DNA from 3 places in the Virgibacillus salinus genome. Region 1 is predicted to be linked to each of the others. Evidence: predicted binding sites of a transcription regulator. Region 1 holds the regulator's gene; each other region holds the start of a gene.
What was found. Region 1 encodes LexA, which represses DNA repair genes until DNA is damaged. Its sites were predicted from a motif close to CGAACATATGTTCG; they were not measured.

Region 1 (11,318 bases):
AGCACATCATTCTTATAAGCTTCACTTTGTGCGTTAAAACGGTCCCATGATGGCATACTTACAACATTGACATCAATACCTTTTTCTTTAAGGGCATCTTTAGCTTTAATAGCCAGCTGCACTTCAGATCCTGTTGCTAATAATAAAGCATCAGGTGTTTGTTTTTCTGTTTTGCTTATTACGTATGCACCCTTTTTTACACCTTCATAGGCATGTTCTTTTGTGCCTTCTAATGTAGGTAATCCTTGTCTTGTCAGTACAAGTGCAGTCGGTTTGTTTTTCGACTCTAGTGATAAGCGCCAAGCAGCTTGAACCTCGTTGCCATCAGCTGGACGAATTAGTGATAGTCCTGGCATTGCTCTTAATGATGATAACTGTTCAATTGGTTCATGGGTTGGACCATCTTCTCCAACCGCAATTGAATCATGCGTAAATACATATGTTACAGGTACATTCATTATTGATGAAAGACGAATTGCCGGACGCATGTAGTCACTAAATACAAAGAATGTCCCAACATAAGCTTTCAGCCCACCATGTAATGCTATACCATTTACCGCAGCTGCCATGGCAAATTCACGTACACCAAACCACACATTTTTCCCAGCATAGTTTTTACGGGAGAAATCATTTTCATCTTTAATTGTAGTCTTGTTAGAACCTGCTAAATCAGCACTTCCTCCAAAGAAATAGGGAACTGCATCTGCAACTGCATTCAGTACTTCACCGGAGGAAGCACGAGTTGCACTTGAATCTTTCCCTGCCTCATAACTAGGGAGATGTTTATCCCAATCTTGAGGTAACTCATCATTTATTGCCAATTCTAACTCAGTTGCAAGCTCTGGATACTTTTCTTTATATGTGTCAAAAAGCTTATTCCATTTATCCTCTGCATCAGCACCATCTTTTCCAATCTTCTCTTTAAAGTCTGCATAGACTTCATCTGGAACTTGGAAATCATCATGTGACCATTTATAATACTCTTTTGTTAGTTTCACTTCATCTTCACCAAGTGGTGCACCATGGGATGCTGCAGAAGCAGATTTATTTGGTGAACCGTAACCTATAACAGTTTTTATCTCAATTAACGTTGGCTGTTCAGTATTCTGTTTTGCTTCATTAATTGCATTTCGTATAGCTGTTAAATCGTTACCATCCTCTACATGTATAACTTGCCACCCGTAAGCCTTGAAGCGGTCTTCTGTATTATCTGAAAATGCTCTATTCAAATCACCATCTAGAGAGATATCATTTGAATCGTATAATGCAATCAACTTTCCAAGTCCTAAATGACCAGCTAGGGAAGCTGCTTCGTGCGAAATGCCTTCCATTAAATCGCCATCACTAACAAGAGCATACGTATTATGATCAATTATTGATAACTCATCCTGGTTATATTTTGCTGCAAGATGTGCTTCAGCAATTGCCATTCCAACTGACATTCCAAGACCTTGTCCTAATGGACCAGTTGTTGCTTCTACTCCATCTGTATGATGGACTTCTGGATGTCCTGGTGTTCTTGAATTCCATTGACGAAAAGACTTTAGATCATCAATAGTTACATCATATCCTGATAAATGTAGCAACCCATATAATAGCATGGAACCGTGTCCAGCAGACAACACAAAACGATCACGATTAAACCACTTTGAGTTACTCGGGTTTTGTTTCATAAAATCAGTCCATAAGGTATAAGCCATTGGAGCGGCCCCCATCGGTAGGCCTGGATGACCAGAGTTAGCATTTTCTATTGCATCAATTGCCAATGTACGTATCGTATTAATAGATAATTGTTCGATATCTTGTGACAAAAAAATTCCCCTTTCCACTTAAAAGTTGTTAACATCCCTTTTTATTCTATAATGAAACATATCCTGTAACAAGTAATAAATTAAAATTGTTTATTCTTAATGTTTTTTGTTTCTATCCTGCAAATCACGTACTTTATCAGGGGTAACATCATTTCCTTCCTTATCCATTACAGTCATTGATTTAAACTGATTTTTAAATGATTTTCGTACATTTTTTAAATATTCCTGTCTAAGCTCTTTTTGCTCTGCTTTTTCTTGTTCTGTTAACTCTTCTTCTTTTGATTTCTTTGCAAGTTCATTTATACGTTCTAACTTTTCTTTTGATATAATCTTTAAAACCTCCTAGAAAACACTTAAAAAGACAAGAACAATTTTTAATGTCCCTGCCTTTTAATATTACTTTACATGGGTATTAGATTCAAGTTTTTCAAACTCCTGATACCTCCGGTGAACAGTTGCTTTGGAAACCGGGTGACCTAATCCATTTAATGTAGTTGTAATTTCCTCAAATGTTAAGTTATTTTGCCTCATCCGCACAACTTCTTCTATTGGAAATACTTTTCGTTCTCTACCAGGTGCATGGTGTCGGTTTGATAAGTTTTCACTTGGATCAAATCCTTCATTTATTGCCTTTCTCATCCCCCGTTTAATTTTTGTATTATGGATTTTACGTTGATATTCTTCTACAATACCAACTATTTGCAGGACCATTGAATCTGACTCAGACAACTCAATCTCTCCGCCTTGCATTCCTGTATATATGGAAATATCTAATTTCTGTAACTGATGAAACAAGGCTATTTTAGTATTCCCCCGCCCTAACCTTGTTTCATCCTGTATTAACAAACATTCTGCCTTCTTTTCAGAAAAAAATTCAAGCATTCGAAAAATACCATCTCTATTTATCTCATACCCGCTCTCTTTTTCTTCAATACAATCCACAACGGTAAGCATATGATTGTTTGCAAGGGCCATTAATTCCTCTTTCTGTCTCTTTAATGATGTCTCTTGTACTTTTTTGTCTGTACTTACACGACAATATATTATTGCTTTCAAAAGTTTTCGCTCCTTACGCTATGCACTTGTTATCATGGAGAAATATAAGAAACCTAATGCCAAAGTAAAAGCAACTAAATAAAATACATCTGTCTTTGTTACTTTTCCAAACATATTAATCAGTCCTTTCTTTTTCAATATAAGAACCTTTGTTCGTATTAACCTCTATTAACCATTATATACGAACATATGGTCTTGTCAATAGTTTTCTCGAACGAATGTTTGCTTTTTCCAAAAATAGGTGGTAAACTATCATTAATAAATCCTATGCGTGAGGTGTTTGATAGATGAATAAACTTTCTAAAAGACAGGAAACAATACTTGAGTATATTAAAGAAGAGGTAGATGGCAAAGGTTATCCACCATCGGTTAGAGAGATTGCAGAAGCAGTCGGACTTGCTTCAAGTTCAACTGTGCATGGGCATTTGGCGAGGCTTGAAAGTAAAGGCTTCATTAGAAGAGACCCTACTAAACCAAGAGCTATAGAGGTTTTAGACCTATCTGAAGAAAGTCATATTCCTAGGGAAGAAGCAAGATATGCACCAGTTATTGGTAAAGTTACTGCTGGGATACCAATTACTGCGGTAGAAAACATCGAAGAATTCGTTCCATTACCTAGTTCCAGCGCCGGACCTGATGATAACTTATTCGTTCTCATCATCGACGGTGAAAGTATGATAGAAGCTGGTATTTTAGACGGGGATATGGTTATTGTGAAACAGCAAAATACTGCGCAAAACGGAGAAATTGTTGTTGCAATGACTGATGAAGACGAGGCAACTGTAAAGAGATTCTTTAAAGAAAAAAATCAAATTCGCTTGCAGCCAGAAAATGCCACAATGGATCCTCTCATCTATCAAAATGTAACAATACTAGGTAAGGTAATCGGCTTATACCGTAATATTCAATAGAACAAAGGCGCAAGCGCCTGTTTAGCTCCGTATGGACTGGACTGACCCGTGTGAGATAAAGGATACACGAAGAGCGTAAGCGATTCGATGTTGACTTATCGTAGTAGACACGGGGAGGGAAGTTCACTAGGCGCTAGGCGCTGGCCGGTGAAAACGCCACGTCCTGTGGCGTCACCGGCACTAGTACGTCCTGTACGTCGGAGCTGGACGTGGCTGATTCTGAAGTTCAGTTATCCCACAGCACTTAAATTCTATAGTACGCTTAACAAATAAAAAGGCTTCCGTCAATAAAATGACGAAAGCCTTTTTTTCTTTAATATGTTGATAGATATTGTTCTCTTTCCCAAGGGTGTACAGTCGTACGGAACATATCCCATTCAATTTCTTTCGCTTCAATAAAGTGTTCGTATAAGTGTTCGCCTAATGCATCTGTAACAACTTTGTCTTTTTGAAGTTCTTGTAACGCATCCATAAGTGTTGCTGGCAAATCTTTTATACCATTTTTCTCTCTTTCTTCTTTATCCATCATATAAATATTACGGTCTACAGAAGTAGGTGGTGTTAATTTCTTACTAACTCCTTCCAATCCAGAAGCAAGTAATACGGCCATGGCCATATATGGATTAGCTGCAGGATCAACACTTCTAACTTCAATTCTTGTACTCAAACCTCTTGAATACGGAATTCGAATAAGCGGGCTTCGATTTGTCCCAGACCACGCGACGTAACAAGGAGCTTCATATCCCGGTACAAGTCTCTTAAATGAATTAACTGTTGGATTTGTAACTGCTGTAAAGTTTGTTGCATGTTTAATGACACCGGCTGTAAATTGATAAGCGACATCACTAAGCTGCATATCTCCTTTTGTATCAAAGAAGCTATTTTCGCCATCTTTAAATAATGACATATTAACATGCATACCAGAACCATTTACTCCAAACAATGGTTTAGGCATAAATGTTGCGTGCAGATTATGTTTCCTTGCAATTGTTTTAACTGCAAGTTTAAATGTTTGAATATCATCACAATGCTTAACAGCATCAGAATATTTAAAATCAATTTCATGTTGTCCAGGTGCAACTTCATGATGAGATGCCTCGATTTCAAATCCCATTTCTTCCAATTCAAGAACTATATCTCTGCGGCAATTCTCACCAAGATCCGTTGGTGCCAAATCGAAATAACCACCACGGTCATTCAACTCCATTGATGGGTCACCTTTTTCATCAAGCTTGAATAAAAAGAACTCTGGCTCTGTTCCAATATTAAATGCATCAAAGCCTAATTCTTCCATTTTTTTAAGGTTTCGTTTTAGGTTATACCTTGGGCACCCTTCAAAAGGTGTTCCATCTGGATTATAAATGTCGCAAATAAAACGAGCTACCTTACCTTTATCAGAAGTCCATGGAAATACCACAAATGTATCTAAATCAGGGTACAAGTACATATCTGATTCTTCAATACGAACAAATCCTTCAATAGAAGAACCATCAAACATCATTTTATTATCTAAAGCTTTATCCAACTGGCTAAGTGGAATCTCAACATTTTTGATTGTTCCAAGCATGTCTGTAAATTGCAAGCGGACGAACCGGACATTTTCCTCTTCTATTTTCTTCATAATTTGTTCTTTTGTAAAATCTGAGCTCATCTAACTGCCTCCTAGAAAATTTTTATTTATTTAGTGAAAAAATCGAGAAAGCTCTCCTTGGCGCATGCTCGATTTTCCCATTCTCCCTGCATCAATTAACTCATTCTTCAGCATTGTACGTAACTGACGATCTGATATTTGAGGATTAGCTTTTTCTTTTTTCTGTGTATTTTCTTCTGTGATGATGTGCTTAATACCAGCTAAATTAATTCCTCTGTCCATCAGATTTTTTATTTCTAATAAACGGTCAACATCGTTAAAAGAAAATAAACGTTGGTTACCTGTTGATCTTTCTGGGTGAATTAAATTATGTTCTTCATAATATCGAATTTGTCTTGCAGTCAATTCAGTTAATTTTTTAACAATGCTTATTGAAAATAAAGGCATTGAACGTCTATCTTGATCGTCCATTATAATACCTCCTTTTATTCATCTAAAATAACAATAGCATATGTAATGTTTATTGTCAAATTTATGTTAAGTTACCTAACACATGGCATCCTTTCTATATTTCCTGTTGAATAGATATAAAACCTTTATCCACTAAATTTTCAACCGCAGCTACTAAGGCTAATTTTACATGTGAATATGTTAAGCCGCCCTGAACAAATGCTGTATATGGGGATCTTAACGGCCCGTCTGCTGTCAATTCCAGGCTTGCTCCCTGCACAAATGTACCTGCAGCCATAATCACTTTATCCTTATACCCAGGCATTTCACTTGGATGTGGTGTAACAAATGAATTGATCGGTGAACTGTGTTGAATTGCCTGGCAAAAGGCTATCATATTTTCCTGATTTCCGAATGTAACAGATTGTATTAAGTCTGTTCGATCAGCTTTGTAATGAGGGCTTGTCTTAAAACCGACTAACTCTATAAATCTTGCAGTTAGAATTGCACCTTTCAAAGCTTCTCCAACAATGTGAGGTGCCATGAATAATCCTTGAAACATTTCCTGCAGCATATTAAGTGTTGCCCCAGTTTCCTTTCCAAGACCTGGGGCAGTTAAACGGTGAGCACACTGAAGTACTAGATCTTTCTTTCCAGCTATGTATCCTCCAGCTCGTACTATTCCACCTCCCGGGTTTTTAATTAGCGAACCAGCAATAATATCTGCACCTATATGTAATGGTTCTTTTTCTTCAACAAATTCCCCATAACAATTATCTACAAACACAATTAAGTCTTTATTTATATCCTTTATAAAAGTTACCATTTCTTCTATTTCATCAATTGTGAATGACGGTCTGTCATCATATCCTTTTGAACGTTGTATACCAATTACTTTTGTTTGATGGGAAATCTTCTGTTTAATTCCATTATAATTAACCTTACCATCTTCCAATAAGTCTAATTCACTGTATCTGATGTTAAAATCAGCTAATGATCCTGTATTAGATTCATGAACTCCAATTACTGATTCTAACGTGTCATATGGCTTACCTGTTATATATAATAGTTCTTCATCAGGTCTCAATAAACCAAATAATGTCGTGGATATGGCATGGGTACCCGAAACAATTTGAGGTCTGACAAGTGCATCTTCTCCACCAAACACATCCGCATACACCGCTTCTAATGTTTCCCTCCCTAAATCATCATACCCGTATCCAGTAGTTGGGTTAAAATGACTATCACTAACACGGTTCTCTTGAAAAGAATCAAGTACCCGTTTTTGATTGGTCTCTACTATAGTTGCGACATTTCTATGTTGTGTAGTGCAATCCGCTTCTGCTTGTTTCATCAATTCTTTGGCCATTAGTGCATTATTACTCCTTTAACAAACTTTTTAATGGGTGTTCTTGTCGCATGTATCCTTCTACTACATACTCATTCTGCTCTTCTTCATAGAAACGGTCACTTATTATTGTCTCGTGTTCCAACCGATTCAGCATCTTTCCCTGGTCGGGTGTTAAATCAAGTTTATACCAATCCCACTCATCTTTTAGTATTTCTTCTATTTTTATTTGAAGCTTTTGAATATCTTCTTGATCAAACGCACTAACAAGGATGTTTGGGTGATTCATTGCAATAAAGTCAGTATCAATTTTATCGTATTTATTATAAACAGTAAGCATCGGTATAGTATGTGCATTTAAATCACGTAGTAAATTGCTTACCGTGCGCTGATGCTGGTCAAGGTCTGGGTTCGCAGCATCTACTACATGTAAAATAAAATCTGCTTCTGTTACTTCTTCTAAAGTTGATTTAAAAGAAGCTACCAATGATGTTGGCAGATCCTGGATAAAACCAACAGTATCTGTTACAAGTGTTTGAAAACCTGATGGTAACTGAATTCTTCTTGTCAATGGGTCGAGTGTGGCAAATAACTGATTCTCTTCATGTGAGCTACTTTTTGTTAACCGGTTAAATAATGTCGATTTTCCAGCGTTGGTATAACCAACTATGGCAATTTGAAATGCATCATTTGTTTTTCTGCGTTTACGGTATTGTTCACGTTGCTGCACAACTAATTTCAACCGTCTCTTGATATCGAAAATACGTCGTCTGATATGGCGCTGGTCTGTTTCTAATTTAGTTTCACCTGGTCCACGTGTCCCAATACCCGCACCCAAACGAGACATTGCTTCCCCTTGGCCATGCAATCTTGGCAGCATATACTCCAGCTGTGCTAGTTCAACTTGCAACTTACCTTCCTTTGTATGGGCACGCTGGGCAAATATATCCAGTATCAGCTGACTGCGATCAATCACCCTTACACCAAATCGATCACTTAAGTTACGCAATTGCCCAGCAGATAACTCATCATTCGATACGACAAGATTAATTTCCAGTTCATCAACTGCTTCATTTATTTCTTCCATTTTACCTTCACCAATGTAATATGCTGGGTGAATCTTTTGACGATTTTGCGTCATTACTTTCGCTACTTTACCACCAGCAGTTTTACATAACGAGCTTAGTTCCTCCAAGGAAGATTCAAAATGATCATCATTTTGCTCCTGCATTTTAACAGCAATTATTAATATTTTTTCTGACATTATAAATACCTCTTCCTCTATCCGGACAGTTAATTTTTAGCATTCTCTTGTTTTTATCATAGCAAAGAACCTTCTATATCACAATTCGCATGTCATTCTTCATCGAGTGAAAGGTCGCTACCAGTTAACTGAATTAAATCATTTACGGTAAAATTTTCATTGTTTAATAAACGAACAGCATGTAGCCTAATTGATTGTTCAATTACATTACGAACATATCTGGCATTAGAGAAATTTCGATGGGTTTCCTGCTTTTTCTTATATAAATGGGTTCGCAGTTTCCATTCAGCTTCATTTGTAAGTTCATATTCACGATTATTAACCATCTGCTTTGCAATTTTTGTTAACTGATTCACCTCATAATCCTGGAAATCTAATATAAATGGAAATCTTGACTTTAGACCAGGATTAAGTGTCAGGAAACGATCCATTTCATATGGATATCCTGCTAAAATTAATACAAAGTCATTATGATTATCCTCCATATGCTTTACCAATGTATCAATTGCTTCTTTACCAAAGTCCTTTTCACCACCACGTGCCAAGGAATAAGCTTCGTCAACGAATAAAATACCACCCATTGCCTTTTGAATAATCGCACGTGTTTTCTGAGCAGTTTGGCCAATATATTCACCAACCAGGTCAGCCCGTTCCGCCTCTATAAAATGCCCCTTTGAAAGTAGGCCCATCTCAAAATACATCTTAGCAAGTTTCCTAGCTACCGTTGTTTTACCAGTTCCAGGGTTACCTTTAAAAAGCATATGAAGCACCTGCCTGGAACAAGTAAGGCCCATTTCTTTACGTTTATCATTTATTACAATAGTTGCGTATATTTCTTTTATAGTCTTCTTTAATTTCTCCATTCCTATGAATGATGAAAATTCTGAATCAATATTTGAAAATGGACTACTCTCTGCATTTGGTAATCGGCCGGTATTTTCAAACGGTACATTATTTTTATCATGCAGAACTATATTAATCTGCCCATTTTTATTTCGAAGTTTTTGCGTTTCCACATCATCACCCCTTAGTCACGTTAGTATACGCGGTATATAAAAAAGATGTGACAAACGCCCAGATGCCAAAGCAATATTAGAAAACTTGGCTATTCACCAAGCCTTAGTTGCATTTATGCAGTAATAAAGGATTTATACTTTCTTACCTGCCTAAAAACGGACGCCCATTAAATTAAGAGCGTCCGTTACATTTATTATTCTTTTTCAAGTTCTACATTTTTCACTGGGGCAAAAGTAGAAATAGCATGTTTAAAAATTAATTGTTGTTTTCCGTCTGTTTCTAACAAGACAGTGAAATTATCAAAGGCTTTTAATATCCCTCTTAATTGAAATCCATTTGTCAAAAAAACGGTAGTTGAAATATGGTCCTTTCGAAGCTGATTTAAATATTGATCCTGAATGTTTACTGATTGCGCCATCGCACATCCTCCTCTATTCTATATCTGTATATAATTACTTCTATATTCTTCTTAACATTCCTGCTAATTCATCTAAAATTTTTCTAAATGTTTCATCAATTGTTTCTGGAGTTATTGTGTACCATTGTACATCCAGCTTATTTTTAAACCACGTATATTGCCGTTTAGCAAACCTTCTTGAGTTTCGCTTCAATGTTTCCGTAGCTTGTATCAATGATTGTTCCCCTTTAAAGTAAGGAATAAACTCTTTATAACCAATCCCCCTCATAGATTGACAATTTTCAAAGCCTTGTTTATAAAGCATTTCAACCTCATCTAACAAGCCTTGTTCAAGCATATTATCAACTCGAGCATTAATTCGTTCATATAAAAGCTTCCGGTCCATCTCCAAACCTATAAAAATGGGATTATATGGGGAATCCCTTTTTTGTTCCTTCTGATACTCTGACATAGTCATTCCGGTTGTTTGATAGATTTCCAACGCACGAATTACTCTTCGATGATTGTTTGGGTGAATTTTTGTAGCTTGATCAGGGTCTATTTTTTTTAATCTATTATATAAAGTCAACACTCCTAGGTTGTCAAGCTCTTCTTCAAGCCGTCTAGTGACTGCACCATTACGTTTTTGATCCGAAAAGTTATAATTATACAATGCCGCTTGAATGTACAGTCCACTTCCACCAGCTATTATCGGCAACTTTTGATGTGAAGCAATTTCGTTAATATATTGTTGGACAAGTACCTGATAATCAGCAACAGAGAATGAATCGCTCGGACTTTTAGTATCAATCATATAATGAGGAATGCCTTGTTTTTCTTCCTCGCTAATTTTTGCTGTTCCGATATCCAAGCCTTGGTATACTTGCATAGAGTCGCCGCTAATAATCTCTCCATTGAACGATTCTGCAACTTCTATACTAAGTCTTGTTTTCCCAACAGCAGTTGGTCCAACAATCGCAATCACTGGTTTTTTCATCATCATTCCCCTATATATCTTTATTCATACGCAAGATATGCATGTAACATCCAGATATGTTTTTCTAATTTCCCTTGTAACGTTACAAGCAAATCAACTGTTGGCTCATCTTTGCGTTCGGAAGCTTCAGGAATACCTTCATTCTTTATTTCACTGATGATCTGTTTATAGTCGCTAATTAACTGTCTTACTATCTCATCTTCTTTATCATCAGCTGTTGCTTCCTCAAGTGTTGATTCTTTTATGTATTTAATCATTGTTGCCAATGGTTTGCCATCAATCATTAAAACTCTCTCAGCTATTTCATCCAAATCACTTTCTATTGTTTTATACATATCTTCAAAAACATCGTGCAACTGGTAAAAGTGTTTTCCTTGAATGAACCAGTGATAACGGTGGAGCTTTACGTACATGACAAAGTAATTGGACAATAATTGATTTAAAAAGTTTATTAGCTTCTGATTATCCATAGCGCA
Region 2 (11,318 bases), on a different contig from region 1:
TTTCCAAGTTTCTCGACATCTGCTTCCATACGTTTTCGATCGCGTTCCAATACTGGCTTCAAATATCGTCCAGTATATGATTGCTCGGTTTCAGCAATTTCTTCAGGTGTTCCGGTTGCAATAATCTCTCCGCCACGATCGCCACCCTCTGGTCCGAGGTCAATTATATGATCAGCCGTCTTCACCACATCCATATTATGTTCGATAATCAAGACAGAATCACCATTATCGACCAGTCGTTGCAGTACACTTAACAATCGTTTGATATCATCAACATGTAATCCAGTCGTCGGTTCATCCAGAATGTAAAATGACTTGCCATCTGACCGCTTGTGGAGTTCACTCGCCAATTTAACCCGTTGTGCTTCACCACCGGATAATGTTGTTGCAGGCTGCCCCAGCTTAATATAACCAAGACCCACATCATAAATTGTTTGCAGTTTCCGTTTTATTTTCGGGATGTTTGCGAAAAAATCCAATGCTTCTTCAATAGTCATCTCAAGCACTTCTGAAATGTTTTTCCCCTTATATTTCACTTCCAATGTCTCCCGGTTATACCGCTTCCCATGACATACTTCACAAGGTACATATACGTCCGGCAGAAAATGCATTTCAATCTTTATAATGCCATCGCCGCGGCATGCCTCACAGCGACCACCTTTCACATTAAAACTGAAGCGACCCTTTTTATAACCACGAACCTTAGCCTCATTTGTTTGCGCAAAGACATCACGGACATTATCAAATACACCTGTATATGTTGCCGGATTCGAACGTGGTGTCCGTCCAATAGGTGCTTGGTTAATGTCGATAATCTTTTCAACCTGTTTAATGCCATTTATTTTTTTATGGCTTCCAGGTTTAAGTTTCGCACGGTTAAGCTGTTTTGCTAACGATTTGTATAGAATATCATTTACCAGCGTACTTTTACCAGATCCAGATACCCCTGTCACAACAGTCAATAGTCCAATCGGGAATTTAGCTGTAACATTTTTCAAGTTATTCTCTTCAGCACCGACTATTTCGATATTGCGTTTTGAACGCTTGCGTCGCTTTGATGGCAATGGAACATACTTATCACCTGCCAAATACTTTCCAGTCAATGATTTTTTATTTTTCATTACCTTGTCAGGTGTACCGCTCGCAACTATCTCACCACCATGTTCTCCAGCGCCAGGACCAATATCAATCAGATAATCGGCGGCAAGCATCGTATCCTCATCATGTTCCACCACAATCAGCGTATTATCTAAATCACGCATTTGCTTTAATGTGTTAATTAAACGATCATTATCACGCTGATGAAGCCCAATTGATGGTTCATCCAGGACATAAAGAACACCTGTAAGTGCAGAACCGATTTGAGTTGCTAGTCGAATCCGCTGCGCCTCGCCTCCAGACAATGAGCCGGCTGAACGAGACATCGTTAGATAATCCAGGCCAACATTATTCAAAAAGTCCAATCGATCACTTATTTCCTTCAATATCATGCGAGCAATTTTTTCTTCCTTCTCAGTTAGGTCAAGATTCTGGAAAAAGTCCTTAGCTTCCATGATAGAGTAGTCGGTCACTTGGCTGATATGCCTGTTATTAACCATTACGGCAAGGGCACCCTCTTTTAAGCGATATCCATCACATGTTGGGCAGTTTGTTTGAGCCATATATTTTTCCAATGTTTCACGGATAAAATCAGACGATGTTTCCCGGTACCGGCGTGCTATATTTTTCAAGACACCTTCAAACAGGATATTATTATCACGTATATTTCCAAAGTCATTTTCATAATAAAAATGGATTTTCTCTTTGCCGCTTCCGTGAAGTATTTTATCCATTTGACTAGATGGAATTTTTTTAACCGGTGTATCCATATCGATACCATAATGATTGCAAACACTCTTCAGTAATTGCGGGTAGTATCGGGAACTAATAGGTTCCCATGCTGCAATCGCATGTTGGTTTAATGTCTTATCCCAGTCCGGAATGACTAGTTCCAGGTCAACCTCCAAATTGGTCCCTAATCCATCACATGTCGGGCAAGCTCCAAATGGACTATTAAATGAAAATAGCCGAGGTTCCAATTCACCAATGGAAAAGCCACAAATTGGACATGCATGATTTTCATTGAACAACAATTCTTCTTCACCAATGACATCGACAATAATTTTCCCTTCACCTAACCCAAGAGCTGTTTCGATGGAATCACTCAATCTTCCGGTAACACCATCCTTTACAACGATTCGGTCAATTACCACTTCAATTGAATGTTTTTTATTTTTTTCCAGTTGAATATCATCGGTTACTTCACGCATTTCATTGTCAACGCGAATCCGAACATATCCTTCTTGCTTCAGCTTTTCAATTACCTTGACATGCTCACCCTTGCGTCCGGAAACAACAGGGGCCAATATTTGCATTTTTGTACGATTCGGGTATTCCAAAAGTCGGTCAACCATTTGCTGAACGGTTTGTGAGTTAATTTCAATACCATGTTTTGGACATGTTGGCCGTCCTACACGAGCATAAAGTAATCGTAAATAATCGTATATTTCTGTAACGGTACCAACTGTTGAACGGGGATTCTTGCTCGTAGTTTTCTGATCAATTGATATCGCTGGTGATAACCCCTCAATTGAATCCACATCCGGTTTATCCATCTGACCTAAAAATTGGCGTGCATATGCAGAGAGTGATTCTACATAACGTCGTTGTCCCTCTGCGTAGATCGTATCAAAGGCAAGCGATGACTTACCTGAACCAGATAAACCTGTTAAGACCACAAGTTTATTTTTAGGAATGGTTATATCTACATTTTTTAAATTATGTGCACGAGCACCTTGCACTTTTATCGATTTACTTGGCATGAACAGGTCATCCTTCCGCTTTAAGTTCAAGTATTATATCACGTAATTCAGCAGCTTTCTCAAAATCAAGTGCTTTTGCTGCTTCCTTCATTTCTTTATCCATATTTTCGATAACTTTAGATTTCTCTGTTTTAGATAATTTTGCAATACTCTTCGTTTTCTCTGAATAACTTTCCTCTTCCTCAGATGCAACAGTTGCCTTGATAACATCACGTACATCTTTCCGTATTGTTGTCGGCCTAATATTGTACTTTTCATTATAAGCTATTTGCTTTTCACGACGTCGGTTTGTCTCATCAATGGCTAACTGCATCGAATTTGTTATACGATCGGCATACATAATAACTTGACCATTTTCATTCCTCGCTGCACGACCCATCGTCTGGATAAGTGATCGTTCAGAACGCAGAAATCCTTCTTTATCTGCATCCAGAATAGTTACCAATGAAACCTCAGGTATATCTAAGCCTTCACGTAATAAATTAATACCTACAAGAACATCAAATTTACCAACACGTAAATCACGAATAACTTCAATCCGCTCTAGCGTTTTTATTTCTGAGTGCAAATAAGCGACTTTAATTCCAATTTCCTTCAAGTAGTCCGTTAAGTCTTCTGACATTTTTTTTGTCAGTGTCGTCACCAGAACACGTTCATTTCGCTCGGATCGCTTATTAATCTCCTCGATCAAGTTATCAATTTGACCCTCAATTGGTCTCACATCAATTTCTGGATCTAATAAACCGGTCGGACGAATAATTTGCTCGGTCACCCCAGGTGAATGCTCAATCTCATATGGCCCTGGCGTTGCCGAAACATAAATTAGTTGATTTGTCGCCTTCTCAAATTCATCAAACATCAATGGACGGTTATCTAGCGCTGACGGCAGGCGAAAACCATGATCAACTAACACCTGTTTACGAGCTCTGTCCCCTTTGTACATTCCACGGACCTGAGGAAGTGTAGCATGTGATTCATCAACTACAGCTAAAAAATCGTCCGGGAAGAAATCAAGTAATGTGTAGGGTGTTGCCCCTTCTTCACGAAATGTTAAATGCCGTGAGTAGTTCTCAATCCCTGAGCAGAATCCCATTTCATGCATCATTTCCACATCGTAATTCGTGCGTTGTTCCAATCGTTGCGCTTCCAATAATCTATTTTCTGCGCGGAGTTGCTTTAAGCGTTCTTCTAGTTCTTTTTCTATATTAACAATTGCCTTTTTTAGTTTCTCTTCACGTGTGACGAAGTGGGAAGCCGGGAAAATCGCCACATGTTCACGGTCACCTACAATTTCACCAGTTAAAGCATCCACTTCACGGATTCGGTCAATTTCATCGCCGAAAAATTCAATCCGAATACAGTGTTCTTCTTTGGAAGCAGGGATTACTTCAACAGAATCACCACGAACACGGAAAGTTCCGCGCTGGAAATTAATATCATTTCGCGCGTACTGTATATCAACCAATTCACGTAACAGTTGATCACGGTCTTTTTCCATGCCCATTCTTAATGAGAGAACCTGACTTTCATAATCTTCCGGTGAACCTAGGCCATAAATACAGGAAACACTCGAAACAATCAAAACATCACGTCGTTCAAACAATGCCGATGTTGCTGAGTGGCGCAATTTATCGATTTCATCGTTAATACTTGCGTCCTTTTCAATAAAAGTATCAGTTGATGGTACATATGCTTCTGGCTGATAATAATCATAATAGCTAACAAAATATTCAACTGCATTGTTTGGAAAGTATTCCTTGAATTCACTATATAATTGACCTGCCAACGTTTTGTTATGTGCAATTACAAGCGTTGGACGGTTAATTTCCTCAACTACATTTGATACCGTAAACGTTTTCCCGGTACCCGTTGCTCCAAGTAACGTCTGATGACGCTGCCCAGATTTCACTTTTTCTACTATTTCTTTAATAGCTTGTGGCTGATCGCCACTTGGTTCATATTGTGCAACAAGATCAAATTGATTTTCCACAAAGCAAACCTCCGTTCATCACTCTGCTTACTAGTTTACCATATTTATTATCTAATTTTAACATATAAGCGAACAAATATTCGATTATTATGCTTCTCCCTCTCTACTGCTACATTTTACCCGTTTTAATTTATGGAAAATCATTCACAAAGGTTTCACACGTATATATTGTTTCGCTTAGTTGAATGTCTTATAATCGGAGTAACATAGCTCTAGAGAGGATTTTATACATGAAAAAAATGATGACATTATTATTCATCATAATAGTTCTGGCAGCATGTGGTCAAAGTGAAGACACTGAAAATGGGGCAACTGATAATGTTGTTAAGGCGATTGAAGCTAATTTGGAAGTTCCTGAAATAGGTGATAAAGATCAGGAAATAACCTTTTCTGTAACAGTTACACAGGACAGCGAACCAGTTGAGGATGCAAGTGAAGTGGAGTTTGAAATATGGAAAGATGGATTCAAAGATGATAGCGAAATGATCAGGGCAAAACATGTTGACGACGGCACATATACTATAGAAAAATCATTTAAAGAAAATGGTCTATATCATGTTCAGTCACACGTTACTGCCCGTACCATGCATACGATGCCTAAAAAGGAAATAACCATTGGCGATCCAAAAGCTAGTACCACAACAGGCAAAAATCAGAAAGAAGACGACATAAACCATACACACTTATCTATAGATTTACAACAGCCCGATACAGTTAAAGCGACTGAGGAAGCTGAGTTCACAGTCAAGGTGCTAAAAGAAGAAGAATTACTAGAAAAGGCTTCCGTAACGTTGGAAACCTGGCAAGAAAATAAAGAGAACCATGAATGGACCGATATGATCGAGACTTCTTCTGGCACGTATCAATCTACTGCAACCTTTAACAACAGCGGGACATATAATGTTAATGTTCATGTTAAAAAAGAGGATATCCATGGCCATAAAGAGTTCACTGCAAATGTGAAATAAAGTAGAAAATTATGACCAAAAAACATTTGCTGAAATTGCTAATGTTTTTTTTGTATTATTTCCTCAATTAACAGCGACAGTGGTCTTTCGTCTAAGTTCCGATGATATGCATCAACCTTCTGCCTGTAAATACACTTTCTTCTTTCATCACAAAAAAAATCAAGGATTTGCTGTTCCAATAAATTATTTTCTAAATCAACAGTAGATACCACACCTATTTGAATCAACTGATTAACGTTGATTTTCTCCTGTCCAGGTAATGGGTCATAAACAAATATTGGCTTTCGCTTCATTAAGCATTCACTGACTGTCACCCCACCAGGCTTTGTTAAAACCGCATCCACTTTATTATATAATATATTCATTTCTTCTTTACTTGTTATATATGGTAGCGGAGTAACGGTTGGTTTGTCTTTCCGTAATAATTGTTCATAAAGTACTTCATTTTTTCCGCATAATACATAGTAATGAATCCTGTCCGAATGGGAATAGTTAAGCAACTTCCTTATAGCACCAACCCCTAGACTTCCACCAGTAACTAATACTGATATTCCTTCATCTTTCGATTGTTGTTCTTGTCCCGAGTGAAATACCTGATGAATTGGAATTCCTGTGATGAAAATCCGTCTTTCTGCAACACCTTTTTCTAACAAGTATTCCTTTACAGAAACGGTTGGAACCATGTGATAATCAATTCCATCTATTCCCCATATTCGGTTTATAAAAAAATCCGTGTACACGTTTACCGTAATAGATTGCAATTTATTCTTCTTTTTTAAGACAGCGGCAATATTCGATGGAAGTGCATGTGTACAGAATAGAACGCTAGGATTTTGTTGATTGGTTAGTCGTTTTAAAAAATAAGTAAACATTGTTTCATACAGATATTGACGGTTATGTGGTGATGTTTTCTTATACGCTGCTTGTTTATACAGCCAGTCATATACATCTGGAAACTTTCTAATCCATGCTAAATATGTAGACGAAACGACTTTCTCCACTCCTCCATAGCTATATGATAAAATATCTACTTTATCACATACGATATCCTTATGAGTCGTTTTAATCTCATTTATTAATGCATCCGCCACATGATGATGCCCTGTAGGGATTTGCATAAAGGGTAGAAATAAAGCTTTTTTCTGATCCATTTTTCATTGCCTCCATTTGGCTTCAATTACCAATGATAGAGTCACTGTCAGCATGATATACTTTTATTCGTGAGAGAAAGGAGTAATCGCGATGACATATCTATTCATTACTACTATTATTATATTTTTCATTTGCTTTCTGCTTTTTAAAGCCTATAAAAACACCCAAGATATTAAAATAAATAAAATTAACGTAGCTTCAGAATCAGGCATAAACAATGACTCGACATTATCGATTCTTCATCTATCCGACTTACATCTCGAAAACATCTCGTTAAGCCCCATGCAACTGGAACGTAAGCTAGAGAATGAATCTGTTGATCTCATTGCATTAACCGGTGATTTCCTAGACCGGAAGCGTTCTATACCGAAATTACTTCCGTATCTGAGAGTGTTGAATCGCCTTGAACCCACACATGGCACCTATGCGGTATTTGGAAATCATGATTATGTGCTAGAAGGTGACGACTTGAATGAGCTCAAAACATTGCTTGAGGATAATAATGTTCACGTATTACAGAATGAAAGTTCAACTATATCAGTAAACGGAGAAGCTATAAATATAATTGGGATTGATGACTATAGTACAAACCGAAGCAACTTATCCCTTGCATATAAGCATATCGAGCAAGGCAAAAATATTGTGCTAACACACGATCCTACTATTGTACTTGATATGCATGAATATGCGTTTGACTATTTAATGGCTGGGCATTTTCATGGTGGACAAATTTGTTACCCTAAGGCATATCACCTTGCAAAAATGGGGAAACTTGCGCGTAAAAATGTTATAAAAGGGTTGCATTCGCATAACAGCACACCATTTTATATAAGTGAAGGTCTTGGTCAAACAGGACTCAATATCCGTATTGGCAGCAGACCCGAAATAACATTTCATGATGTAACTGTTGGAGTAAAAGCTAGTTAATTTATTTCACATTATATTTTTCATGCAGTGTCTCTTTCGACATAAATAAATAAGCAGGTAATGCGTGGTATGATGTATTTGCTATGTGATTAATAGGAAGAAATGTCACCTTCTTATACAGACGATAATAAGGATTTCTTATAGGAACTGTTTCAAAGCCAAGTCGATTTGCACCTCGATACAATGTCGTAATTCCTATTATTCCTTTTATCTCATTATTTTTTTCATGAGATAAAACATATCGGGAAAGGATGGGCAAAGTATCTTTAATCATGTGGTAAAAAAGAACTGCTCGCTTTATATCACTTCTGATTGGCAATAAATCGCTTAACATCCTTACATTATGCAAATGTATCTTTAATAGCAGGTCATTTTTATAAATAATTGTTCCATCCTTAAGTATAACCGTCGCCCCTTTGTATCTCGTAAGTCTGACTCGAAATAAGGTATTGCGCTTATCGTTATCAGGTACGTAATGAAGTCTTGAAACATTATAATAAATAGGGTCAATCGCATTCCATACACCCAATATATAGCTCTTCATCTTATTTCCCCTTCTTTTTTATCTAGTTTGCTTAAATAAAAGCAATATTATAGAAGGAATTTTAATCCAATGAAGAAGGCTCCTACTCAACTGAGTAGGAGTCTTTGCATAACCAATATTTGTTAACTATTATTCAGTAACTTCAATTTGTCCTAGTGCTCCTTTTGTAACATGATCAAACGCGTGTGTTACGAAAGGATAAATACCTGCTTCCTTAACTGTGAATTCAACAACCATAGAGCCAGAAACCGGAACCATTGCTGTTTGTAAGCCATTAAGTACATTTCTAGGGTCGCCATCAATATAAACCGTTTCAAGCTGAGAACCAATTACATGGAAGCTAGAAACTTCGTTTGGCCCAGCATCAAGGAAATTGATACGTATTTTATCGCCAACTTTTGCTTGAATCATTTCCCCTTTTACGGCTTGCGTACTTCCGTTAAATAATACATATTCAGGCTCACCATCTAACATGTCACTGTAGTTACCATCTTTATAAAACTCACTTTGAACAACTGTAATTTCTTTATCAATTTCATTATCTGTTGGATAACCATCTTTAGGCTCTACAATCATTGTTCCGTACATTCCATTTGCGATATGCTGTAAAACGGGCTCTGTTGCACAATGGTACATGTAAACACCAGGAGAGCCCACTTCATAAGTAAATGTTCCTGATTCATCTGGTTTTACGTCTGTGAAGTCTTTATTTGGAGCAGCATATACAGAATGAAAATCAACTGAATGATCTACTTTAGGGTCCATGTTTTTGAGTGTGAATGTAAGTTTATCACCTTCCTGAACACGAATTACTGGTCCAGGAACAGTTCCGTTGAATGTCCAAGCTTTATACATTTTTCCTTTATCAAGTTCAATATCGGTAATCTGAGACGTCATTTCAATATTTACTTCATGTTCACCAACGCGCTCTACTTTAATTGGTACTGGTTCTTGGTCAATACCTTCATGTGGTCCGATGTTTTCAATTTCTGGTGTTTTTGCCTTTTGTTTAGCTGCAGCTTGAACAGTTATGTCCTCTTGTTGTTCCACATCTGATTCATCATTTTTCACTAGATCTGACCCACATGCAGTAATTAATAAGGATAAAACCAGTACAATAACAATTGCTCCAAACTTTTTCAAAAACATTCAAAACACCCCTCTTAAATTTTATTGTTTTAGTATATGGAGTGACTATTCACTTTTCATTCTGTGACTATCTCTCCCTTACAATTTAAGTTTACGATAGACCTAAAATCCTACATGTGATTCAAATCACTAATCCTTGTGAATTTGTGAACAATATATGTCAATAGTAAATATAGTGTAAATCCTTTGTATGAAAGTATTAATAATAATTATTACAAGCTTAATTTGTGCGTAAATGAGCATTGATGGAAACGCGTATAAAAATATAAAGGCTATTGTCTACAAAATTGTTGTTTCTGACAGAAAAGGTATTAACTGCGACACAATACAGAGAAATACTCGACCAGGTCCTTTCGTCCTATGAAGACGCGTTTTATTCTATTTAAACAGCTTTTGCGTTCTCATAACCCTAATGAAGACGCGTTCCATTCGATTTAAACAGCTTTCGCGTTCTCATAACCGTCGCAAATTTAAAGAGCAACAAAATCAACGAACAGAGCCTAAATAAAAAATATCCCGACAGGTCTATTATTGATAGTCCTGCCAAGATATTTTCCTAGTTATGTGCCTTCCGAATGATCGGTAAACACATTTTGAAGCATATACAAAACAATGCTCACTGTAATAATTAAAAATCCCCACCCAAGCACTTTTTGCTCGACCTCCAAATAGTTATTACATAAGCGTACAGGAGCATCAATATATAGCCATGCCATTAAACCAGACATGGGGATAAAATTAAAAATAATAAAACTTCTGCCAAGAGAATTAAGTTTCTTCCAGCTATCCTGAAGCGGAATTCCAACTAAAAATGGTAAACTGACAAATTTGAATAGCTCAATATACCACACATTCAGTGCTTCGTCCAATGTACGCGGGATCATCCAATAGGTTATAAGACATACAACCAATATAATTCCCGGAACACCATTACTATTCCACTTAGAAAAAAAGCCTGGAAACTTGCACTTAAAATAGCCGTATATCAACCAACCAGATATAATCAATAACGGAATTTGCACAAGCATATGGACTACCATTACCGATTCCATCAAATTTCGTATAGGCGGAATGATTAATAATACGAACAATAGAAACCCATACTTTGTCTGTAACATCAGATCATTCCCCTCCTACAAGTCACGCCAATTTCTTATCTTTCAAATCTTCTTTTGCGTTCACTTTATTTCGCTTATTAATATAACGAATAAAGTGAATAACAAATACGGTAACAGATAGAACAGCAAACACACCCGCAACTGCTCCAAATACAGCAGGAGCCATCCATTCAGGAATGTGCGTTGCCCATCTTCTTGGAGTGCTTAATGCCCCCGATACAAGGAAAGATCCACTTAACCCAACAATAGATAGGGTAAAGGCAATAAACGCAATTTTATCCAATATATATGTCTTCATGTTACTATCTTCCTTTGCAAGAAAATACATAAATCCAAAAATCATTGCACATGCTCCGAGTGCCATATACATGTGAAAATGTCCCGGAACCCATTTTGTGTTATGCATAACATGGTTAACGACAATTGTAGCGTCGACGATTGCAGGTACAACTCCGACTACCCAACCAAACATAGACATGTAAATCAAACCAGATGCCATATCCCATTTAATACCTGATTTGTAGACAATCATTAATGCACCATAAGCTGTGACAACAAGTACTGGCAGTCCATTTGCGTACGATAGAATCTGTCCCATAATTAACATCC
Region 3 (11,318 bases), 230 kb from region 1:
GCTCGCCTGCTTTATACCAGTAACTGTTTTACTTAAGGTAACTCCAGGAATTGCAACTAGTTCAGTTATTATTTTGAACTTATATAGTTCGGCAGGAATTTCATTATCTTTTTTAACAGACCAATTATTATTGATAATTGTCGGAATAGGTACAGGATTGCTTGTTAATTTATACATGCCTAGTCTGGAGAAAAACCTTAATCAAAAACAAGAGGAGCTTGAACATAATTTTCAAGCTATTTTGTTTGAAATTGCTTTATACATACGGGATAAAAATGATAAATGGGATGGAGAAGAACTTACAATTTGTGAGAATTTATTACAAGAAGCTGAGAATTTGGTATCCTTGGATAAAGAAAATCATTTATTACGCAGTAGGCATCCATATCATGATTATTTCACCATGCGCAGGAAACAGTTTGATCTGCTTCAAAAAATGCTTCCCTTGGTCAGCAGACTACCAAATACGGATTCAATCTCAATAAAAATAGCAGACTTTTTTGAAAAACTGTCCAATGCTGTGCATCCAGGCAATACTGCTATTATTTATTTAGATGAACTTAAGAGGTTACGTGAGAATTTTAATGCAGAAGATCTTCCTGAAACACGGGAAGAATTTGAGACCCGAGCAAATTTGTTTCGATTGCTTCATGAAATAGAAGATTATTTATTACTTAAGAAAAAGTTCAAATCGAGTGATGTTTCTGAACGAAATAAAATAAAAAAGACTGGAACAGTTTAATCCAGTCTTTCATTTTAGCAGTTAAAATATTTTTAAGCGGTTAGGTTCGCCTTCATGAAAATACCATAATGATAAGCCATGTTTTTTATAAAAACATTACTAGTCCGGTTGTTAGTGAAGATAAAACCATTGCAATAATCATTATATAAATTATAATTTTCATTTTACGTTCACGCTTTGAACTTTTTCTTGTTACTTGTTTTTGATTTTTAGCCAATCTTAATCCTCCTTCAATTCCATTTCCTAATTGTATTTTATCGTTAATTATGGGATTGGACAAGTGCTATAATATATAAATGTGTTTAATAAATCAAAATGGGGGTCTTTTTTATATGAGTGATGAAAAATTCCAAGCTTCACAGGAAAGCTGGAAAAAGTCTGTTGATAGAACTTTAGAACGTTTCCCGGAAAGAAAGGATAGATTTAAAACATCTTCAGATATCAATGTTGAACGATTATATTTTCCAGATAATGATAACGATTATGAAAATAAATTAGGTTATCCAGGTACATATCCATTTACAAGAGGAATTCAGCCAACAATGTATCGTAGCAGGTTTTGGACAATGCGACAATATGCTGGATTTGGCTCAGCTGAAGAAACTAATAAACGATTCCGTTATTTATTAGATCAGGGTCAAACCGGACTTTCAGTAGCCTTTGACTTACCGACACAAATTGGATATGACTCTGATGATGTTATGGCGGAAGGTGAAGTAGGAAAAGTTGGTGTGGCAATTGATTCATTACAGGATATGGAAAGATTGCTTGATCAAATCCCGCTTGATAAAGTAAGTACATCAATGACGATTAATGCTCCTGCATCTGTTTTACTATGCATGTATATTGCAGTAGGAGAAAAGCAAGGTGTTCCATTGGAGAAACTAACTGGAACGATTCAAAATGATATCCTGAAAGAGTACATTGCTCGGGGAACGTATATTTTTCCACCAAAACCGTCGATGCGCCTAATCACCAACATTTTTGAATACTGTCAGCAAAGTGTGCCGAAGTTCAATACCATTAGCATTTCCGGATATCATATTCGTGAGGCGGGTTCTACAGCTGTACAAGAAGCCGCGTTTACCATTGCAAATGGAATGGCATATGTCGACGCTGCTTTGGAATCCGGTCTCGACATTGATGCGTTTGCACCAAGACTTGCTTTTTTCTTTAATGCTCACAACAATTTCTTTGAAGAGGCTGCAAAGTTCCGTGCAGCAAGAAGAATTTGGGCTAAAATCATGAAGGAACATTACCAAGCTAAGGATCCGAAAAGCTGGAAGATGCGTTTTCATACACAAACCGGAGGGTCAACTCTAACAGCCCAGCAGCCAGATAACAATATTGTTCGTGTGACGATGCAAGCGCTTGCTGCTGTACTTGGGGGTACACAAAGCTTGCATACTAATTCTCGTGATGAAGCATTATCACTGCCTACTGAAGAATCTGCACGAATTGCGCTTCGAACACAACAAATAATTGCAAATGAAAGCGGAGTAGCAGATACTGTTGATCCACTTGCTGGTTCCTATTACGTAGAAGAACTTACCGATCAAATCGAAAAGGATGTGGAAGCCTATTTGGATCGCATACGTGATATAGGTGGGGCTGTTCAAGCTGTTGAAGAAGGATTCATGCAACGTGAAATACAGCAAAAAGCATACGAAACACAAAAAAATATTGAAAGAGAAGAGGAAATTATTGTTGGCTTAAACAAGTATAAGGTTGAGGAAGAAGTGAATCCAGATTTACTTAAAGTAGATGAAGCACTTGAACAAGCACAAATACAATATATGAATTCTATTCGTCAGCAACGTGATCAGAAAGCAGTAGATTATTCGTTAGAAGCGATAAAAGAAAATGCAAAAGACAGCAATGCCAATTTGATCCCATTTATTTTAGAAGCAGTTAAGGTATATGCAACAATTGGAGAAATCTGCAATGTATTACGTGGTGAATTTGGTGAATATACAGGAATCTAAGAGGGGGAGAGTCAGATGGGAAAAATACGTGTTTTAATTGCAAAGCCTGGGTTGGATGGTCATGATCGTGGCGCATTAGTTATTGCTCAAGCTTTACGTGATCATGGCATGGAGGTTATTTATACGGGACTGCGACAATCCCCGGTACAAATAGCACAAGCAGCAATTCAGGAAGATGTGGATGTTATCGGTTTATCTTCTTTATCCGGTGCGCATAAAACGTTGTTTCCAAAAGTAATGGAAGCACTAAGAGAACGTAATGCGAGCGATATACCAGTTGTTGGAGGCGGAGTTATTCCGGCAGAGGATATTCCGTATTTGCTTGATCAAGGGGTAAATAAGATTTTTACAAGTGGTTCTTCAACCGAAGTTTTAGCAACCTACATCCAACAGCTTATCGATCCGGAATCAGCTTTTATAACTCCTCCCAGAAAAATCGCTCATATCGGAATTGCTGTAAATAAAATTGATGATGTACTCTCATTTTATACAGAAATGCTTGGCCTTGAGCTTGAGGGTGTAGAAACTGTGGAATCTGAAGGTGTTAAGGTAGCATTTTTGAAGATTGGTGAATCGCGTATTGAGCTGCTGGAGCCAATAAAAGAATCATCTCCAATAAAACAATTTCTTACTAAAAAGGGAGAAGGCATCCATCATATTGCATTGGAAGTAGACAATATTGATGAAAGACTTAATTCCTTTAAATCAAAGGGGATTCCACTGATCAACAGTGAAGCGAAGCAAGGTGCTCATGATAGCCAAATTGCTTTTATTCATCCAAAAGCAGCAAATGGGGTACTTTTTGAAATGTGTCAGCATCCAGAAGGAAGTGAGAAATAATGGATATTTTTGATAAAATAAACGAACTGTACGATAAACGACGACAGGTTGAACTTGGCGGTGGCGATGAGCGAATTGATAAACAGCATGATAAGGGAAAACTCACCGCAAGAGAACGAATAGATTATTTACTTGATAAGGGGTCATTTGTCGAGCTAAATCCATTTATGGAACATCGGGAAACTGATTTTGGTATGAATAATTCAACCGCAAACGGTGAAGGTGTTGTAACAGGCTATGGAAAAATAAATGGACGGGCTATCTACTTATTTGCACAGGATTTCACCGTATATGGTGGAGCTTTGGGCGAAATGCATGGCAAGAAAATTGCAGCTGTAATGGATCTTGCTGCTAAAAATGGTGTTCCTTTTATCGGTTTAAACGATTCAGGTGGCGCTCGTATTCAAGAAGGTGTATCATCGCTTGATGGTTATGGTCAGGTCTTTTACCGAAATTCCATTTATTCAGGTGTTATACCACAAATTTCAGTTATTATGGGTCCAAGTGCGGGAGGTGCAGTGTATTCGCCAGCGATAACAGACTTTGTCATTATGGTAGAAAAAACTTCACAAATGTTTATAACAGGTCCTAAGGTAATTGGAACTGTTACTGGTGAACAGATCTCGTCAGAAGAACTTGGCGGGGCCCATGTACATAATGCAAAGAGCGGAAATGCACATATTAAAGCGGAAAATGAAGAACAGGCTCTAGATGCTGTTAAAGATTTAGTACAGTATTTACCTGCTAATAATGAGGAAAAACCCCCATTAGCTGAGACTGAACTGAACGATGAATCACGTCCTGATTTAACTGATATTGTGCCTTTTAATTCTACACGGCCCTATGATGTAAAGCGTGTGATTGAGCAGGTTGTTGATTCAGATAGCTTCTATGAAATCCATAAAGATTTTGCTAAAAATATTGTTGTAGGATTCGCACGTGTTAATGGCCAAACAATTGGGCTTGTATGCAATCAGCCAAAATACTTAGCAGGTGGTTTAGATATTGATTCAAGCGATAAAGCAGCAAGATTTATCCGGTTCTGTGATTCATTTAATATTGCATTAATTACCTTCGAGGATGTAACAGGATTTTTCCCGGGTGTAAAACAAGAACATGGCGGTATAATCAGGCATGGCGCAAAAATTCTTTATGCATATTCAGAAGCAACTGTTCCAAAAATTACAGTGATTACACGTAAAGCCTTTGGTGGCGCTTATGTAGCGTTGAACAGTAAATCGATTGGAGCAGATTTGGTTTATGCATGGCCAAATGCTGAAATAGCAGTTATGGGGCCAGAAGGTGCTGCCAATATTATATTTGCAAAGGAAATAGCCGATAGTGAGAATCCAGAACAAACTCGCCAGGAAAAAATTCATACATACCGTGAAAAATTTGCTAATCCTTATGTTGCTGCGGGACTTGGTATGATTGACGATGTAATTGACCCAAGAGAAACTAGAGTTAAATTAATTCAAGCATTAGAGATGCTTTATAACAAACAGGAAGAACGCCCAAAGAAAAAGCATGGTAATATCCCGCTGTAATAAAGATTAGGAGGAACGATTTATGACATCCATCAATAAAGACAGAGTGATCAATCAATTTCTGGAACTCGTTCAAATTGATTCCGAAACGAAACATGAAACGAAAATTGCTGAAGTACTAACAAAAATGTTTACTGATTTAGGTTTAGATGTAGTAGAAGACGATAGTAAAAATGAAACTGGTCATGGGGCAGGTAACTTGGTTTGTACGCTGAAAGGAAATAAAGAAGGTGTAGACCCAATTTACTTCACTTCTCACATGGACACTGTGGTCCCTGGTACTGGAATTAAGCCATCAATTGAAGATGGTTATATTAGATCTGATGGTTCAACCATTTTGGGTGCTGACGATAAAGCCGGTTTAGCCGCAATCCTGGAAACCATCCGGATACTAAAAGAAAATAATATCAAACACGGTGATGTTCAGTTTGTCATAACAGTAGGCGAGGAATCAGGTCTTGTCGGTGCTAAAGCTTTAGATGGATCACTTCTAAATGCAAAGTATGGTTATGCAATAGACAGCAATGGAACTGTAGGTGATATTATTGTCGCAGCACCAACCCAAGCTAAATTATTTACTGTAATGAAAGGCAAAACTGCACACGCTGGAGTTGCCCCCGAAAAGGGTGTTTCTGCGATTACGCTTGCAGCTAAAGCTATTTCCAAAATGCCTCTTGGCCGGATTGACGATGATACAACTGCGAATATTGGACGCTTTGAAGGTGGTAAGCAAACGAATATTGTTTGTGATCATGTAGAAATCCTAGCTGAAGCAAGATCACTGATTCCTGCTAGAATGGAAGAACAGGTTGCGAAAATGAAAGATGCATTTGAGAGTACAGCTAAAGAATACGGTGGAAGTGCTGATGTCAAAGTGAAAATTATGTATCCTGGTTTTAAGCATGAAGCAGGAGATAAAGTTGTGGAAGTTGCCAGAAATGCAGCAAAAACAATCGGTCGTGACAGCAGCCTAAAGAAAAGCGGTGGCGGAAGTGATGCAAATATAATTGCTGGACTTGGAATTCCTACTGTGAATCTGGCAGTTGGTTATGAAGAGATTCATACAACCAATGAACGTATCCCTGTAGATGAATTAGTCAAAATTACAGAACTAGTCACTGCAATCGTACAGGAAGTTTCAAACAAGTAAGTAATTATGATGAAGACCTCTTTTAACAAAAGGGGTCTTTTTTGGCAGTTAAGAAAGTATAAATCCTTTCTTACTGCATAAGTGCAACTAAGGCTTATCTATATTAGGGCTTGGCGATAAGCCAAGTTTTCTAATAGTATGATATAATATTGGTGCAAACAACAGTTCTAAAAGGATGTAATATGTATGTCACAATGGTATCCAAAAAAAGGCCGCGTTATTTTTCATTTAGATATGAACTCATTTTATGCTTCAGTTGAAATGGCCTATAACCCAAAACTAAAAGGTAAGCCTGTAGCAATTGCCGGGAATCCTGAACAACGTAAGGGGATAATTGTGACAAGCAGCTATGAGGCCAGAGCCAAAGGTGTAAAGACAACAATGCAGTTATGGCAGGCTAAAAAGCTGTGTCCGGAATTAATCGTTTTACGTCCGAATTTTGAACGTTACCGTACGGCATCAAAGGAAATGTTTAAAATGCTTGCAGAAATAACACCGTTTGTGCAGCCTGTTTCGATTGATGAAGGTTATATGGATATAACCGAGAGTGAACATCACGGAACTCCTATTGAGATTGCTCAAAACTTGCAGAAAAAAATTCATCATGAGTTAGATCTTCCATGCAGTATTGGAATTGCACCAAATAAATTTTTAGCAAAGATGGCATCCGATATGAAAAAGCCATTAGGAATTACAATTCTGCGGAAACGGGATCTATCCCATAAACTTTGGCCACTTCCAATTGAAGAAATGTATGGTGTTGGTGAAAAAACCGCTGAAAAATTACGCGCAATTGATGTCAAAACAATTGGTGATCTGGCAAAAGGGGATGTTTATCAACTGAAACGTGTGCTGGGGATAAACGGAGAACGATTAAAAAATAGAGCGAACGGTATTGATACTCGTCCTGTTGATCCAGAGGCAATCCATGAATTTAAAAGCATAGGCAGTTCACAAACCCTACCGGAAGACACTACGAATGAAGCTGAAATACGTAACCTCATGCACCAACTGACGGATAATGTCGAACGGCGAATGAAACGCAAACAAGCTGCTGGTCGCAGTGTTCAGATTATGATTCGCTATTATGATCATAAAACAATCACTAGAAGTAAAAAATTGCAGGGTTATATTGACAAAAAGGAAGATATACTTCACATTGCCAACGAATTATTTCAAAAGCACTGGAATTTGGACCCTATTCGCTTGCTTGGCATTACGGTTCAGGACGTTGATGAAAAGCAAAATATCGCCAAACAGCTTGATTTATTTACGTATGAAGAAGAAGCAGGGAAGGAAAAATTATATGCTGTTATTGATGAGCTATCTCAAAAGTATGGGAAGAATCCTTTTAAGCAGTTGCAGAATGAAGATAAGGGTGAACAACCCCGGACAAGCTTTCAAAAAGACTTTTTGGATGACTACAAGCGATAAAATCATGTTTTCTATGTGGACTTGAAATCAAGTTAACAAGGTGAACTACGTTTGAAATTCCGATTTGGAAGTTAATGATAAATCTGAAATATATATAAAATATACGTTTCAAACCAAGAATGGAACATTCCTGACAGGAATCTTCCATTTTTGGTTTTCCTTCCTTCTAGAAGTCATATTTATTTTCAGGATTATTATATTTTTTTGTATTTAGTTACTATAATAACCATTATTATGATGACAAAATATTAGATTGGTATTATGGGTATAATGGAGGGGCATATCTATGTACAATTTCCGAATGATGCGCAAGCGGATAGAACTATTTATTGTAGTGTACGTGATTTTAATGTGATTTATGGTGTGAATTCAGCGGAATGTGAATCACATAAACCAAACCAGTGAAGTGGATCGTGGTTCCGCTAAATGGGTTGAAAAAGCCGTCTTAGAAGATTGAATCGGTTCCTGGTTCCGTTATTTACCCAATTACAATGAAAAATTTGGCTGAAAAGGGTAAATAGCGGAATAAGGATTACATAACACGATCAAAATAGACGTTTTTAAGGAAATAACGGAATGAGAATCCGCCAAATCAGTGCGCTAGCCTGTCTAGTGAATAAATACACTTAAACACCTATCAATTGCTTTAATTTAACAGGGAAAATTATATGATTATAGGTGAGACTTAACTTGAGATTTATTGTTTTGCATCTCACAAGTGAACCCATTATTACAACGGTGCAATTATTAATTTAAATGTATGATAGGAAGAGGGTCCAAATAATAGACCGGTCTTCCTTTTCATGAAGCCACACGCTTATTCTTTTATTTCATAATTTTTTTCACTAGCGAATGAGCAATTTTACTTCCTGGATAGCGTAACGGAAGATCAAACATGGTTGTTTGCTTTAGCACACTCTTATTATGTGAAAATGTGTTAAAGCCGTACTTACCATGATAAACTCCTATTCCACTATTCCCAACACCACCAAATGGAAGGTGTGGATTAGCGAGATGATAAAGTGTATCGTTAATACATCCGCCGCCAAAGGATACATTTTTTAGTATGCTTTGTTGAGATTTTTCTTTTTCTCCAAAATAATAGAGTGCTAGCGGTTTATCCATATGTTTTAGTTTTGAAATGACATCATCAAGTTCGGTAAATGTTAGCATCGGTAAAAGCGGACCAAATATTTCTTCCTGCATAATCGAATGATCCCAGGTGATATTGTCTAATATAGTTGGCTCAATGGATAGCTTCTCTTCATCTACACTACCACCATACACGATTTCACCATCAGATAGGAATGCTTGCAATCTATTAAAATGTTGCTTGTGAACAATTCGAGTATAATCATCATTTAGAAGGGGGTTCTTACTGTAAAGTGCTTTGATATGCTTTTTCATCGCTTTTAACAGTTTTGGTTTTACCTTTTCATGAACATACAGATAATCTGGTGCAACACAGGTTTGACCTGCATTTGTGAATTTTCCCCACACAATCCGTTTTGCGGCAAGATCAATATTTACGTCTTTATCAATTATAGCTGGACTTTTCCCACCCAATTCCAATGTTACTGGTGTTAGATGTTTACTCGCTTGCTGCATAACAATTTTACCAACTGCTGAACTGCCAGTGAAAAAGATGTAATCAAAGTGTTGTTCCAATAACTGCTGACTGGCTTCTTTTGCACCTTCAACTACTGTGAAAAATGAATGATCAAAGGTATCACCGATCATTTCTGCAAGCAATGAAGATGTTGATTGTGTAAACTCGGACGGTTTTAACACAACAGTATTCCCAGCTGCAATCGCACCTATGGCTGGACCAATTGCTAACTGCAGTGGATAATTCCATGGTGCGATAACCAGTGTTACTCCATAAGGTTCCTTGTAAATATAATTATTCGTTCCTTTGTGGGTAATTGGCGCATCAGCTTTTTCCGGTTCCATCCAGTCTTTAAGATTCTTAACTGCGAAATCAATTTCCGCGTAGAGAAAACCAAGTTCGGTTGTTAAAGTCTCATGTTCGGATTTATTCAGGTCATCCTTCAATGCCTGATAAATTTTTTGTTCATTATTTTTTAGCATACGCTTTAAAGCTTTTAACTGATTTTTACGGAAAGAATAGTCCAACGATTCTCCACTTTGAAAAAAATCCTGTTGGTTGTCCACTAGTTTTTTAATATTTTCCATGTAAAGCACTCCTTTTATCTAGAATTTACCGTGACCTTATAAAAGTCATAAGCAAGTTCTGTGTTCGGAAAAATCTCTTGCGCCTGTTCTGCAAGTTTATCATAATCCTCTTTTTGATAGCGTGAGGATATATGAGTTAATACAAGCTGTTTAACATGGGCTTCTTTTGCAAGGGAGGCAGCTTGTTTAGTTGTAGTATGAAAGTATTGCTGTGCTAAATCTGCTTTCGATTCATCGAATGTTGCCTCATGTACAAGTACATCCGAATTTTCTGCAAATGTTTTAAATTGAGGTGTTGTCCGCGTATCGCCAAGAACTGTTATAATACGTCCTTTTTTGTCGGGACCAAGAAACTTAGGGCGATGAATAATCTGTCCTCCTTTTGTTTTAACTATATCATTTTCTTTTATCTGCTGATAAACAGGACCTGGATCAATTCCTAAATCTTTTAACTTTTCCACCAACAGTTCTCCGGGTTTATCCTTTTCTTCAATGCGAAAACCATAACTTGTTACTCCATGATCCAGCTCTTTTGAGGAGACAATTACTTGTTCATTTTCAAAGACTACACCTTCTGTTATTTCTACAATGGAAAGTGGGTAGGTTAAATGTGTCCCGCTCACTCTAAGACATGTTTCCACATATTCTTTAATTCCATGAGGTCCATATATAGTCAGTAGTCCGTCTCCACCCTGAAAGGATCTGCTGCTTAACAGACCTGGAAGACCATAAATGTGGTCTCCGTGCATATGTGTGATGAAAATTTTATTAATTTTGCGCGGTTTAATCGACGTTCGGAGTATTTGGTGCTGTGTCGACTCTCCGCAATCAAACAGCCATATGCTATTTTGCTCTTGTAATAAGGTTAATGCCATTGAAGATACGTTTCGGTCTTTTGACGGAACACCTGAACCTGTACCAAGAAATATTATCTCCATGTTAGTTCCAGCCTCGTTCGTATTGTTTTATTGGTTCTAGTGAGTGACCGATTTCATCAGCAGCTGTCTTTGCCCAATATGGATTTCGTAATAAAGCTCGGGCTACAAATACAAGATCTGCACGATCGTTCTGCACTATTTCTTCAGCTTGAATGCCACTTGTAATTAGTCCGACTGCCCCTGTAGCTACAGATGTTTCTTGTTTAATGGTCTCACACCGCTTGATCTGATAACCTGGATAAGGTGAAATAGAGGCTTGAACTACTCCGCCGGAACTGCAATCAATTAAATCTATGCCTTGTTGTTTCATTTGTTTTGAGTAGTACAGAATGTTTTCCAGTGTGTTTCCTTGTTCGTTATATTCATCAGTAGATATCCGAACAAATAAAGGTCCGTTCCAAATGGATTTGATACTATCAATAATTTGAGATAAGAAGCGATAACGATTCTCTGGACCACCACCATATTCATCCTCACGCTTGTTTG

Region 2: uvrB (excinuclease ABC subunit UvrB) is a predicted target of LexA. The motif match lies at 4,921-4,934, and genes of this name have one in related genera.
Region 3: BLS02_RS08790 (DNA polymerase IV) is a predicted target of LexA. The motif match lies at 6,420-6,433, and genes of this name have one in related genera.

The regions. Positions count from the first base shown of each region.
Region 1 covers NZ_FNKD01000002.1:623,517-634,834, forward strand. The annotation lists gene tkt (transketolase) at 1-1,811, opposite strand, end outside; gene BLS02_RS10010 (DUF896 domain-containing protein) at 1,908-2,141, opposite strand; gene BLS02_RS10015 (YneB family resolvase-like protein) at 2,208-2,867, opposite strand; gene lexA (transcriptional repressor LexA) at 3,155-3,778, shown strand; gene glnA (type I glutamate--ammonia ligase) at 4,092-5,429, opposite strand; gene BLS02_RS10030 (MerR family transcriptional regulator) at 5,460-5,840, opposite strand; gene BLS02_RS10035 (methionine gamma-lyase family protein) at 5,935-7,188, opposite strand; gene hflX (GTPase HflX) at 7,199-8,431, opposite strand; gene spoVK (stage V sporulation protein K) at 8,524-9,447, opposite strand; gene hfq (RNA chaperone Hfq) at 9,642-9,866, opposite strand; gene miaA (tRNA (adenosine(37)-N6)-dimethylallyltransferase MiaA) at 9,907-10,842, opposite strand; gene BLS02_RS10060 (Dps family protein) at 10,863-11,312, opposite strand.
Region 2 covers NZ_FNKD01000001.1:1,222,595-1,233,912, reverse strand. The annotation lists gene uvrA (excinuclease ABC subunit UvrA) at 1-2,861, opposite strand, end outside; gene uvrB (excinuclease ABC subunit UvrB) at 2,869-4,851, opposite strand; gene BLS02_RS05755 (FixH family protein) at 5,082-5,819, shown strand; gene BLS02_RS05750 (MGDG synthase family glycosyltransferase) at 5,858-6,970, opposite strand; gene BLS02_RS05745 (metallophosphoesterase) at 7,062-7,898, shown strand; gene BLS02_RS05740 (YkoP family protein) at 7,900-8,442, opposite strand; gene BLS02_RS05735 (multicopper oxidase domain-containing protein) at 8,572-9,591, opposite strand; gene BLS02_RS05730 (hypothetical protein) at 10,152-10,709, opposite strand; gene BLS02_RS05725 (cbb3-type cytochrome c oxidase subunit I) at 10,732-11,318, opposite strand, start outside.
Region 3 covers NZ_FNKD01000002.1:389,420-400,737, forward strand. The annotation lists gene BLS02_RS08765 (aromatic acid exporter family protein) at 1-742, shown strand, start outside; gene prli42 (stressosome-associated protein Prli42) at 828-959, opposite strand; gene BLS02_RS08770 (acyl-CoA mutase large subunit family protein) at 1,075-2,727, shown strand; gene mce (methylmalonyl-CoA epimerase) at 2,743-3,567, shown strand; gene BLS02_RS08780 (acyl-CoA carboxylase subunit beta) at 3,567-5,114, shown strand; gene BLS02_RS08785 (M20/M25/M40 family metallo-hydrolase) at 5,137-6,264, shown strand; gene BLS02_RS08790 (DNA polymerase IV) at 6,451-7,698, shown strand; gene BLS02_RS08795 (aldehyde dehydrogenase) at 8,524-9,894, opposite strand; gene rnz (ribonuclease Z) at 9,909-10,832, opposite strand; gene namA (NADPH dehydrogenase NamA) at 10,834-11,318, opposite strand, start outside.